DNA from 3 places in the Pseudarthrobacter siccitolerans genome. Region 2 is predicted to be linked to each of the others. Evidence: riboswitches for the same ligand, from Rfam matches in the RefSeq annotation. Region 2 holds a riboswitch; each other region holds the start of a gene.

Region 1 (3,875 bases), 140 kb from region 2:
GACATCATCACCTACGCCGAACGCCTTCCGGAGAACCTCACGGACCGGCAGATCTTCGTCCTGGACCCGATGCTGGCCACCGGCGGGACCCTGCGCGAAGCCATCAAGTTCCTCTTCAAGCGCGGCGCCTCCGACGTGACCTGCATCTGCCTCCTGGCCGCCCCGGAAGGCCTGGCCAAGCTGGAGGAAGAACTGTCCGGCGCGAACGTCACCATCGTCCTGGCTTCCATCGACGAAAAGCTGAACGAGAAGTCGTACATCGTTCCCGGCCTCGGGGACGCCGGCGACAGGCTTTACGGCATCGCAGGGTAGCGCTCAAGCCTTTTCCATTCCGCGTCCCGCCGCTAGCCTGTGCGGATGGACTGGAAACTGGAACTTGTGTTTGTCCCTGTGTCGGACGTGGACCGCGCCAAGGATTTCTACGTCAACAAGGTGGGATTCAATGCGGACTTCGATGAGCGTCCCTCTGACTCCATCCGCTTTGTCCAGCTGACGCCCCGCGGCTCAGCCTGCTCGATCTGCATCGGGGAAGGGCTCACGGACGCGCCTCCCGGCACCGGTTCGAATCTCCAGCTGGTGGTCAGCGACATCCACGCCGCGCACCAGTACCTGAAAAACAACGGGGTGGACGTCAGCGACGTGGACGTGCAGGCCTGGGGCCACTTCGTGTACTTTGCTGATCCCGACGGGAACAGATGGGCGGTCCAGTACATCCCGGGCCGCGAAAGCTGACCCACAGCGGGCCAGTACGGCTCAGGGGCGGCCTCCGGGATCCACGGCCTAAGCTGGGACCCCCGGAGCCTGGGGCAGAATGTAAACCATGGATGCTTCCACCCCTGCAGCAAATCGGACACTGACTTGCGGGGCCGTCCTCTTTGACATGGACGGCACCCTGGTCGATTCCACTGCAGTGGTGGAGCAGGTGTGGGGTGAGTTCGCGGCGCGCTACGGACTGGACCTCGGGGAAATTCTGCGGACCTCGCACGGCGTCCAGGCGCGCGATACAGTCACCCGGTTTGCGCCGGCCGGTGCCGACGTGACGGCCCTGACGGCGGAACTCGGGGCGATGGAGCGCGTCCGGACTCAAGGCATCGTGCCCTTGCCCGGCGCCGCGAGCCTGCTCGCAGCCCTGCCGCCGGACGCCGTCGCCCTGGTCACGTCCGCTGACCGCATCCTGGCCGACATCCGCATGAACGCCGCCGGCCTGCCGATGCCTGCCATTGCAGTGACAGCTGAACTGGTGACGCGCGGCAAGCCGGATCCCGAGGGATACCTGAAGGCGGCGGCCAACCTTGGCGTGGATCCTGCGGACGCAGTGGTGTTCGAAGACGCTCCGGCGGGAATCGCTGCAGGGGTGGCCGCTTGCATCCGGACGGTGGCCGTGGGGCCGAACACCGGCCCGCTGCCCGCCGGCGTGCTGCACATCCAGGACTACAGCGCAGTCGTCGTCGAAACCGGCAAGGACGACGACGGCAGGACGGTTATTTCTTTCCGGCTTTGAGGTCCGCCACTACCTTGGCAATGCGGCGCGACCGGGTTTCGGGCGTCTTGGCATCGCCCAGCGGCTCAACGTACCGGCGCTGGGCGCTGAAGCTCAGCGTCGCGTAGAACTTTTGGGCTGCCGGTTCGGCGGCCATCGCTGTCGCGAGGTCCTCGGGAACTTCCACAATCCGGGGTTGGGTTTCCAGTTCCACGTCCACGTCCACGGTGTCGCCAGCGGCTGCCCCGACGAAGTCCCGGTTGGCTGCGCTCAGCGAGATGAGGTTCTGCCCGCCCATCACCGCAATGCTGCTGCGATAGCTCTTGCCGTTGATGGTCACCACCACAGGCGGCGCTTGCCCGCATCCAAGGCCGCAAGAACCTCTTCGGGAACTTCGATGCCGGTCTTGTTTCCGCTGCCCTGGATGGTGGTGGTGAACCTCATGGATGACAGTATGCCGGGCAGCCCGCCGCTCCAAAAGGTTTTGTGTGCTCAGTACCAGTTGTTGGACAGGTGGAAGTTCAGGGCGCCACAAGGTGACTGGTAGCGCTCCTGGATGTAATTCAGGCCCCAGTTGATCTGCGTGCGGTAGTTGGTGAGATAGTCCGGGCCGGCGCTCGCCATCTTTTCAGCAGGCAGGGACTGGACGATGCCGTAGGCGCCGCTGCTTGAGTTGGTGGCCGTGGTGGTCCAGTCGGACTCCTTGGTCCACAGGGTCTGCAGGCACTGCATCTGGTCCGGAGCCCAGCCGTAGCTGGCAAGCTGGCCAGCGGCGTAAGCCTGGGCGCCGGCGGGGTCGTTGACCGCGACGACGAGTGCCGGCTCAGGAGCGGCGGTAGGCGCCGGGGCGGGCTCGGGAGCCGGGGCCGGTGCTGCTTCGGGGACGGGGACTGGTGCCGGTTCAGGGGCTGCCGCCGGTGCCGGCTCTGCCGCCTGCGGGGCCACTGCAATCTCCTCGGCCGCCGGGGCAGGCGCCGGGTTGGCCCGGATTTCGCTCTTCTCAATGCTGAGGTTGGACTGCGCTTCAGCGGCCTTGGTTTCGGTGGCAGCGACCCGGATGCTGGATTCGGTAGCCTGTCCGGCCGCTCCCACTCCTACGAGGAGTGCAGCGGATGCGGCAAGTACAGCCGCGCGCTTGCCGATGAAGGGGATTTTGCCGGCTTCGCGTCCGGCGTGCGGTGCAGACCCGGATTTCGGGCGCGGTTTAACCAGGAATTTGGACATGATGAATCGCCTCTCACACCTGCGGAGTTAGCTGTCGGGTTCGGATGAGGGCATCCGGCCACACGGAAAGAATCACGTGTTGGCTTAACCCCAAGGGCAATAGTGCCCGGGACGGTGGGTCCCCCGCCTCTGCCTTGGTTCAAGAGAAATCCGGGAAGTGGCAGAGCTTGGCGTCATCCGGATATACGGCCCGAACGGGAACCGTACCTAAACGACGGTACAGGAATTCGGAGCACAAGTCACATTTTGGTAACAGAGATCACGACGGCGGCGCGTCGCCTTGCTACGCCTGCGGAAGTGGGAGTTGCAGGGCGAACTGCGTGCGTCCCGGCTGTGACGTCACCGTTACCCTTCCGCCGTGCGCCTCAACAATGGATTCCACGATGGAGAGGCCCAGACCGCTGGTACCTTCGGCAACGGAGGCTCCAGCCTGGTCTCCCGCTCCCTTTCGTGCCGCGTCTGCGCGGGCGAAGCGTGAGAAGACATGGTCCACGAACTCGGCAGGGATGCCGCCGCCGTCGTCCGTTACGGTTACTACCGCCGCCCCTTCAGGTGACTTTCCAACCCCTGTGACCACTGTGGTCCCCGGGGGAGTGTGCTTGCGTGCGTTCGAGAGCAGGTTCATCAGGACCTGGCGCAGCTGGGAGGCGTCGCCGTTGACCACGACGGGCTCGTCCGGAAGCTCCAGCCGCCAGTTATGGCCCGGCGCCATCACCTTTTCGTCGCTGACTCCCTCAATCACCAGTTGCGTAAGGTCCACCTCGGTGAGCTTGAGCGGCTGGCCCTCATCGAGCCGGGCCAGCAGCAGCAGGTCTTCCACCAGGGCGGTCATCCGCTCAGACTGGCTCTGCACGCGGGCCAACGATTTTTCGCCGTCGGGAGTGAAATTCTCCGTCATCCGCATCAGCTCCGTGTAGCCCCGGATGGCGGTCAGGGGAGTGCGCAGCTCGTGCGAGGCGTCGGCCACAAACTGCCGCACCTTGGTTTCGCTCCTCTGCCGCGCCTGCAGCGCGTTGGCCACGTTGTCCAGCATGAGGTTGAGCGCGTGGCCTACGCTGCCCACTTCCGTTCCCGGATTTGAGTTCGACGGCGGCACCCGCACCGCAAGTGCCACTTCACCGGCGTCCAACGGCAGCTGTGAAACGCGGGTTGCCACCTCTGACAGCTGCTC
Region 2 (3,875 bases):
GCGGTGGGACGTGCCGAGGATCTTCTTTGACGCGGCTGACAGCGCATCAATCTGTTCCTGCCGGACTTTGGAGGGCCCGGCGCCGAACCGTCCGTCCTTCGGCAGGAGGTCGGCGGGAATAGTGATGCTGGTTTCGCTCACAAGTGCTCCAATTTCGGCGTGGACGTAACTTTGGTCCGGACGGGTGTTGGCGGCCGGCAGTCGGCGGTGACTGCAACCAGGGCCTTCCTCATTCTGCCTGAAGCGCTGATTCGGCGGGAACCCGGGCCGTCATAGTCCAGCCAATGAGACGCCTGCGTAGCACAGGCGCGAACTATTCGGACAAAGTCAAAATAGGCTAAGCTTTTCCACGGACTACGTCGCAGTCAAGGCGATACGGTGGGACAACGCAAGGTACTGCGCTCGAGGAGCTGAGCTGGATGACGGATCTGATCGACACTACGGAAATGTACCTTCGGACCATTCTGGAGCTTGAAGAAGAGAACATCGTGGCTCTTCGTGCGCGCATCGCCGAGCGGCTCCGCCACTCCGGGCCCACCGTCTCCCAGACCATCGGCCGGATGGAGCGGGACGGCCTGGTGGTCGTCTCCGGAGACCGGCACCTTGAGCTCACCGAAACGGGGCGGAAGCGCGCCACGGAGGTCATGCGCAAGCACCGCCTTGCCGAGCGCCTGCTCGCCGACGTCATCGGTCTCGACTGGGCCTACGTCCACGACGAAGCCTGCCGCTGGGAGCATGTCATGAGCGAACGCGTGGAGCGGCGCATCTACGAGCTGCTCAACCATCCCACGGAGTCTCCGTACGGGAATCCGATTCCAGGCCTGGCAGCCTTGGGCGGTTCTCCGTCACTGGGCCTTGCCGACGGTGCCATCAGCCTCCTGGAAGCGATGAAATCCTATGGTCCGGCATCAGAGGTGACCGTGAGCCGGCTCGCGGAGCCCATCCAGGTGGAGCCGGAGCTGCTGTCCCAGCTTGACGAGGGCGGTATCCGTCCGGGCGCCGCCGTTTCACTGGAGCGGGTGGGTGATTACATTTCGGTGCGCGTTCCCGGCATTGAGGGGGCCCTGGAGCTGCCGCCGGAGGTTGCTGCGCACGTGTTTGTGGCCATCCGCCAGCCCGCGGGCTAGGGACGGCGTACCCCATAACGGGGTGTTTAGGCAAAGATAACGGAATTGTTACTAAGGGGCTTAAGCCTCTATAGTTGAACCAAGCGTTGATATTAAAGCGTTACCTGATCTGGAGCCGAGCTCTGCCAGCGGATCAGGAGCACGAGTCGTAACTGGCAGAGGCGGGGGAACCACAACCGGCAGCGGGGGACTGTCTTGGGGTGAAGTCCGTCAGCAGCAAGCCTCTTCCAGCGAAGGATCCTTAACGGGATATCTCTGTGCCGAAGCTTGCTTACGGCGGACCGGGTCTTTGAACTCTCTGACCTGAATCCGACAGCTAACTTCGCAGGCTTTCCAGAGAGGAACCGTTCTTGACCATGCAGAATTCCAGGGGACGCCGCCGCGCGGCGGGCCCTGCTTCGACACCGCGCGTTGTCGAAGTCATCACCTCGGAGCGCCCACGCGATCCGCACCGTGATGCTCGCCGGCGTCGGGGTCCCCTCCGCCAGGTGACCGAATTCGCAGCCGCCAGCGGCATCGGCCAGAAGGCCGGCATAGCGCTTGCTGCCACCGGCCTGGTCCTCACCGTGACAGTCCCGGCCACCAGTCCTGTTATGGCCACTGACGCCTCGGGCACCGCCCCCGTTGCCGCCTCCTCCGTGACGCCCCAGCCCCAGATTTCCGCGGAAGCCGGGGCCCAGATCGACTTCAGCCGCTCCGCCGTGGTGACCCAGGCTGATCCGGACGGGAAACTGAAGCAGCTGCTCAGCGCGCAGTCGGCCGGCGCTATCAGCCGGGCCGCCTCGGCCGGAAGCCTCGGCGCCCCGCTGGCCGTGATGACCACCGCATCGCCATTCGGCTACCGGGTCAGCCCCATCACCGGCGGCACCGGGGACTTCCACCGCGGACAGGACTATGTGGCCCAATGCGGGACGTCCGTCATGGCTGCGGCCACCGGTACCGTCACGTTTGTGGGCTGGCACCAGTTCGGCGGCGGGAACCGCGTCGTGATCGACCACGGCAACGGTCTGGAAACCACCTACAACCACCTGTCGTCCTTCAACGTCAAGGAAGGCCAGACGGTCTCCCGCGGGGAAGTTGTGGCGCTCAGCGGCACTACGGGGGCGTCCACAGGCTGCCACCTCCACTTCGAAGTCCAGGTCAACGGCGAAGTGGTTGACCCCACCGTCTGGCTGTAGTCAAGTGACGGTGAACTATCAGATGATCTTGACTTGCCGTGACCTGAATGTGACATTCAGTCAAAACTGCTGTACCGTCTAACTCGCGTCAACTTTTCCGAAGTTGACGCTCTTGTGCGGATTGCCTAACTCTGCCACCGCTCAAGGTCCGTTCGCATGACATCGTCTGGCAGGGGCGGGGGAACCAATTTTGGCCTTTCCAGCGGGAAGGCCTTGGGGTTAAGTCACAAAGCTTCCTTGGAAGCCGCGTGGCCGGGTGACTCCCATCCGAATCCGACAGCTCACCTCGCAGGCATTGGGAGAGGCTACCTTCGTGTCTTCACGCCATAATTCTGCGCGCCACCGTGCGCAAACGGTTCGTACCAACCCCTTGGACGCGGTGTCCAAGGCTGTTAGTGCCAATGCCGGGACAGTTGGTCGCCAGGCTGCCGTTATCGCAGCTGCTTCCGGCCTCATCCTGACCATGGGCTTGCCGGCCACCGCCGCAGACACCAACGCTGGTGTGTCCGCCTCAACGGAGTCCGGGTCGGCGCAGACCGCCCTTGCCGTTACTGCGGCCCCCACGGCCACTGTCTCTTTCGAGCGCCCCGTGGTCAAGACCACAGCCGCTCCCAAAGTGCAGGCCGTACGCACCCAGTCCACAGACTCGGGTAACGGAACCGCTGCCACCGGAACCGCTTCCTCCGCCAAGGAGAAGTTGGCCGAAACCGTCTCCTCCGCCTCCACCTCAGGCATCGCCGCCATCGCGTACACCGGCATCGGCCACTCGTACGTGTGGGGCGGCACCAGCCCCGTCACCGGCTGGGACTGCTCGGGCTTCACCCAGTGGGTCTACGCGCAGGCCGGCATCAGCATCCCACGCACCAATGCATGGACTGCCATGACGCCCACATCCACTCCTCAGGCGGGCGACCTGGTGATGCAGAATGGCGGCGCACACGTTGGCATCTACGTCGGCAACGGCATGATGATCAGCGCCCTGAACCCCTCCCAGGGAACGCTGCTGCACGCCGTGGCCGCAACCGGCTCCTCCGCGTTCTTCACTATCTCCAAGGGCTAGTTCTTCGACCTTCGGGTCCAAGGGCTTTTTCTATGCCCAAACACACTTTTCGCTAAATCACCACATCCCCGTTCGGGACGTGCCGGCGTACCCCCAAGATGCCGGCACGTCCAAAACCCCCTGTCTGCCTACAAGGCGACAGGGGAAAACGAAAGAGAGAACTGATGACTACTCGTGCAACCGCACGGCATCGCGCCGAGGTCACCAAAACCAATTCGCTGGCCATCATTGCCAAAGCTGTGGGCGAGAACGCCGGCGGCGTCGGACGCCAGGCGGCAGTGATCGCTGCCGCGTCCGGCCTGGTCCTCACCAGCGGCCTGGCCGCCAACGCTGCCGACGCCAACGTCCAGCGTGACTCTGCCCCGGCCTCCAACCTGGAAGTTGAATCAACGGTTGAGGCTCCGATTTCGGCTGAGTCCACCATTGCCATTTCCTACGAGAAGCCCGCAGTGACCACCACTCCGGCTCCCGTTGTGGAAGCGCCGGAGCCCGAGGTTCAGGTTGAGGTCC
Region 3 (3,875 bases), 3.0 Mb from region 2:
AATGCAGGGCGGGGTGAACGGCCGGGGACTCGTTGCAAAACCCCACCGCGGGGTAGAGAGTGAACGAGAGGGTGGTTCATCACATGGCTGACCGAGCGGAAAACAAACCACGAGGGAGGGCTTGAACAATGACAGCTGCTGCTGAAACAACAGTCACCTTTGACGGGCAGTTTGCCCGGGAATTGTCTGAGCTGGCTGTTCCCTGGCAGGCGGAGGAAGCACCGGATCCCAAGCTCCTTGTCCTGAACGAGGAACTGGCGGGTGAACTCGGGCTGGATCCGGAATACCTCCAGTCGCCGGAGGGGGTCCGGCTCCTCTTGGGCAACCATATTCCGGCGGGGGCGACGCCCGTGGCCCAGGCCTATGCCGGCCATCAGTTTGGCGGCTACTCGCCCCTCCTCGGGGACGGCCGCGCGCTTCTCCTCGGAGAGGTGACGGACGTGCGCGGGCGTGTGCGGGACGTGCACCTGAAAGGTTCCGGCCGCACGCCCTTCGCCCGGGCAGGGGACGGACGCGCCGTCGTCGGGCCCATGCTCCGGGAGTACGTGGTGAGCGAGGCGATGCACGCCCTGGGCATCCCCACCACCAGGTCCCTGGCCGTTACGGCCACCGGCCGCCTGGTCCGCCGCGACACCATGCTTCCTGGAGCAGTCCTGGCAAGGGTGGCCAGCAGCCATCTGCGGGTTGGAAGCTTTCAGTACGCCCGGGCCACGGAGAACATGGACCTCCTGCGGCGCCTCGCAGACCACGCCATTACCCGGCACCACCCCGCCGCTGCCCGGGCCGGCAACCCCTACCTCGCCCTCTTCGAAGCGGTGGTAGCAGCCCAGGCGTCACTGGTGGCGCAGTGGATGCTGGTGGGCTTCGTCCATGGCGTCATGAACACGGACAACGTGACCATCTCCGGGGAAACCATCGATTACGGGCCCTGCGCGTTTATGGACGCCTTCAACCCCGCGGCGGTCTACAGCTCCATCGACGTCGGGGGGCGCTACGCCTACGCCAACCAGCCGGTGGTGGCCGAATGGAACCTCGCCCGCCTTGCCGAGGCAATGCTGCCGCTCATCAACGAAGACCAGGAACAGGCGGTAGCCCCCGCTGTGGAGGCACTGGGCGCGTTCCGCCGCCAATACAGTGATGCCTGGTTCGCGGGCATGAAAACCAAACTGGGTTTGAAGGAGAGCGCCGCCGGGAGTCCGGAGGCAGAAGAAGCCTCGCAGGTGGTGGACGGCGTGATCGCCATTCTCAAGGACGGGCCGTTGGACTACACCTCGTTCTTCCGGAACCTCGGCCAGGCAGCGCGGGGAAACCAGCGGCCGGCCCGAGGCATGGTCCTGGACCTCGCCGCTTTCGATGCCTGGGCCGAACGGTGGCTGGCCCTGCAACCCGACGCCGGCGTGATGGACCGGGTAAACCCCGCCTACATTGCGCGCAACCACCTCGTGGAGGAGGCACTCGCCGCAGCAACAGAGGGCAACCTCGGCCCATTTAACCGGCTCGTGGACGTCGTCCGCATGCCGTACCAGGAGCGCCCGGGGCTGGAGCGCTATGCCGGGGGAGCACCCGAGGACTTCGGCAGCTACCAGACCTTCTGCGGCACCTGAGCTGAGTTGAAAACGAAACAGGGGCGGCAGGCGGGGAGAAACCCGCCTGCCGCCCCTGTCCGGGTGGTGTGGCTACGCTACGCGGACGAAGGAAGCGCCCGGGAGCCAGCTGATGGAGTGGACCTCAGTCTTGAAACCGTCCACGCCACCGCTCACAACCTGGCCGTTGCCGGCGTACACACCGACGTGGCCGGCGGTGATCACCAGGTCACCGGCAGCGGGGGCACCCACAACGGAGCCGTACTGGAAGAACTGGCCGGGAGCCAGGTCGCCAACACTCTTACCCACGGAACGCAGGGCCTTCTCCACCATGGCGGTGCAGTCCTGCTGGATGCCGACCTGGCCGTAGGCCGAGGCCAGGATGGCAGCGCCGGCGCCCGAGCCGGTCGCAGCCGGAGCTGAAGCGTAGGACACGTTCACTCCGGTGTTGGCCGGAGCCGCGGCAACGGCTGCCTTGACGGGAGCAGGAGCAGCGGCTGGAGCCGGAGCGGCGGCCGGAGCAGCTGCAACGTACCCGGCGCCCGGGATCTGGATCTGGTCGCCGGGGTAGATGATCGCGGAGATCGCCAGGCCGTTGGCGGACAGAACGTCATTGAGGTTGACGCCGTAGGCAGCCGAGATGCCGCCCAGGGTGTCGCCCGAAACCACGGTGTGCACGTTGGCGGCAGCTGCCGCGGGGGCAGCCACGGCAGCGGCGGGCGCCGTGGAAGCCTGGGTGTTAGTGGTCTCGGTGGTGTCCGGTCCGGTTACGCCTGCGTGGGCCGGGGCGCCTACACCGAAGGCAATGCCGGAAGCTGCTGCTACGGCGAGCGCCGGACGGCCAAGTGACTTGGCTGAGACAGCCAAGCCCTGGAGCGCGATTGAGCGGGCCGGAGTCGCGCGGTGACGGGCGGTGATGGAATTTTTTGACACGGTTGATCGCCTCTCCCATGCCTGCGGGGTGAGCTGTCGGGTTCGGGTTGGAGATACCCGGCCGGGAGCGGCTCCGAACGGAACGGAGGGCGCTATCGACTTGACCCCAAGGCCTCTCAGGAGGCCGCGGAAATGTGGTTCCCCCGTCCCTGCCAGCTGGAAACTGATTGAATCCCGGTTCAGTGGCAGGGCTCGGCATACTGACGGGAATGTCCCGTCTGGGAGGGACACCTGAAGACCATAGCCCGCGACGCGACCGATTGTCACATTTGGATAACATACGAGGTGCTTCTCTCGTATTTAGCAAACGACTTGATTCTTCCTACACTCCCCGTTGACCTCAGAAGATAGAAACGCCGGGCGCCCCCAGGTGTTCTTTGTCACAAAGTAATAAAGCCATGCCGAAACCGGCGTCTGAATCTTGCCCACAGGGGCACCGGGTAGGAGGATGACCCCACCTGGAGGAGGCCCTGTGACCCAGCTCGGCAAGTATGAGCAGTATCTGATCGAAGAATTTTTTGACGACTACCGCGCCGGGGCCTTGAGCCACCGGACGTTCACCCGGCGGGTGGCCTTCATTACGGGCAGTATGGCTGCTGCCGCGGCCGCGATGCTGCTGGTTGGCTGCACGCCGAGTGAGGTGCCGCGCAGCACTGACCCGATCCCTGCGGCCGAGCCCCCGGTATCGACTGCCTCCGGGACGGCCGGTTCCGGTGCGGTGCCCGGGGCGAAAAGCCCGCTTTCCGTACCCGAAGGTGCTGCTGGAATGACGACGGCGACTGTCCGGTTTCCGTCCGGTGGAACCTCTGTCAGCGCCTACTTGGCCCGCCCCGAGTCAAACGGGCCCCGTGCTGCAGTGCTGATCTGCCACGAGAACCGTGGACTGACACCCCACATCCAGGACGTGGCGCGGCGCTTCGCGAAGGAGGGCTACGTGGCCCTCGCCCTTGACCTGCTGAGCCGGGAAGGCGGAACTGCCGGCATGGACCGCGATGCTGTTCCCGGTGCCCTCACCTCGGCCGGTGCCCAGCGGCACATTGCCGACTTTGACGCGGCACTGGAGTACCTCCGGGGCCAGGACTTCGTGGACGGTGAACGAATTGCCATGACCGGTTACTGTTTCGGTGGCGGCATCACCTGGCAGGCAGCCACCGAGCTGGACGGCCTGAAAGCCACCGCGGCTTTTTATGGGCCGGCCCCTGACCTGGGCAAAGTCCCGGGGATCAAGCCTGCGGTCTTCGGTGTGTATGCAGAGCTGGATCAGCGCATCACGGGTGCCATGCCGGCGCTCAAGGATGCTCTTGCTGCCACCGGCGTTGTCCATCAGCTCACTGTCTACCCTGGTGTGGGCGGGCCACG

Evidence for each region. A riboswitch is a leader RNA that binds a small molecule or an ion and turns the genes downstream of it on or off. The one in region 2 is predicted to bind cyclic di-AMP.
Region 1: it holds a riboswitch for cyclic di-AMP, as region 2 does, so the genes downstream of both, QFZ36_RS16650 (hypothetical protein) here and QFZ36_RS17265 (M23 family metallopeptidase) in region 2, are expected to answer to the same signal.
Region 3: it holds a riboswitch for cyclic di-AMP, as region 2 does, so the genes downstream of both, QFZ36_RS03195 (C40 family peptidase) here and QFZ36_RS17265 (M23 family metallopeptidase) in region 2, are expected to answer to the same signal.

Annotation. Positions count from the first base shown of each region.
Region 1 is NZ_JAUSXB010000001.1:3,556,426-3,560,300, forward strand. It holds gene upp (uracil phosphoribosyltransferase) at 1-312, shown strand, start outside; gene QFZ36_RS16635 (glyoxalase superfamily protein) at 358-732, shown strand; gene QFZ36_RS16640 (HAD-IA family hydrolase) at 821-1,501, shown strand; gene QFZ36_RS16645 (YdeI/OmpD-associated family protein) at 1,482-1,820, opposite strand; gene QFZ36_RS16650 (hypothetical protein) at 1,973-2,704, opposite strand; cyclic di-AMP (ydaO/yuaA leader) riboswitch at 2,710-2,854, opposite strand; gene QFZ36_RS16655 (HAMP domain-containing sensor histidine kinase) at 2,988-3,875, opposite strand, start outside.
Region 2 is NZ_JAUSXB010000001.1:3,696,411-3,700,285, forward strand. It holds gene serC (phosphoserine transaminase) at 1-141, opposite strand, end outside; gene QFZ36_RS17260 (metal-dependent transcriptional regulator) at 420-1,127, shown strand; cyclic di-AMP (ydaO/yuaA leader) riboswitch at 1,262-1,473, shown strand; gene QFZ36_RS17265 (M23 family metallopeptidase) at 1,484-2,305, shown strand; cyclic di-AMP (ydaO/yuaA leader) riboswitch at 2,453-2,614, shown strand; gene QFZ36_RS17270 (C40 family peptidase) at 2,685-3,365, shown strand; gene QFZ36_RS17275 (NlpC/P60 family protein) at 3,530-3,875, shown strand, end outside.
Region 3 is NZ_JAUSXB010000001.1:661,833-665,707, reverse strand. It holds gene QFZ36_RS03205 (ribonuclease Z) at 1-91, shown strand, start outside; gene QFZ36_RS03200 (protein adenylyltransferase SelO) at 129-1,604, shown strand; gene QFZ36_RS03195 (C40 family peptidase) at 1,677-2,516, opposite strand; cyclic di-AMP (ydaO/yuaA leader) riboswitch at 2,520-2,688, opposite strand; gene QFZ36_RS03190 (dienelactone hydrolase family protein) at 2,989-3,875, shown strand, end outside.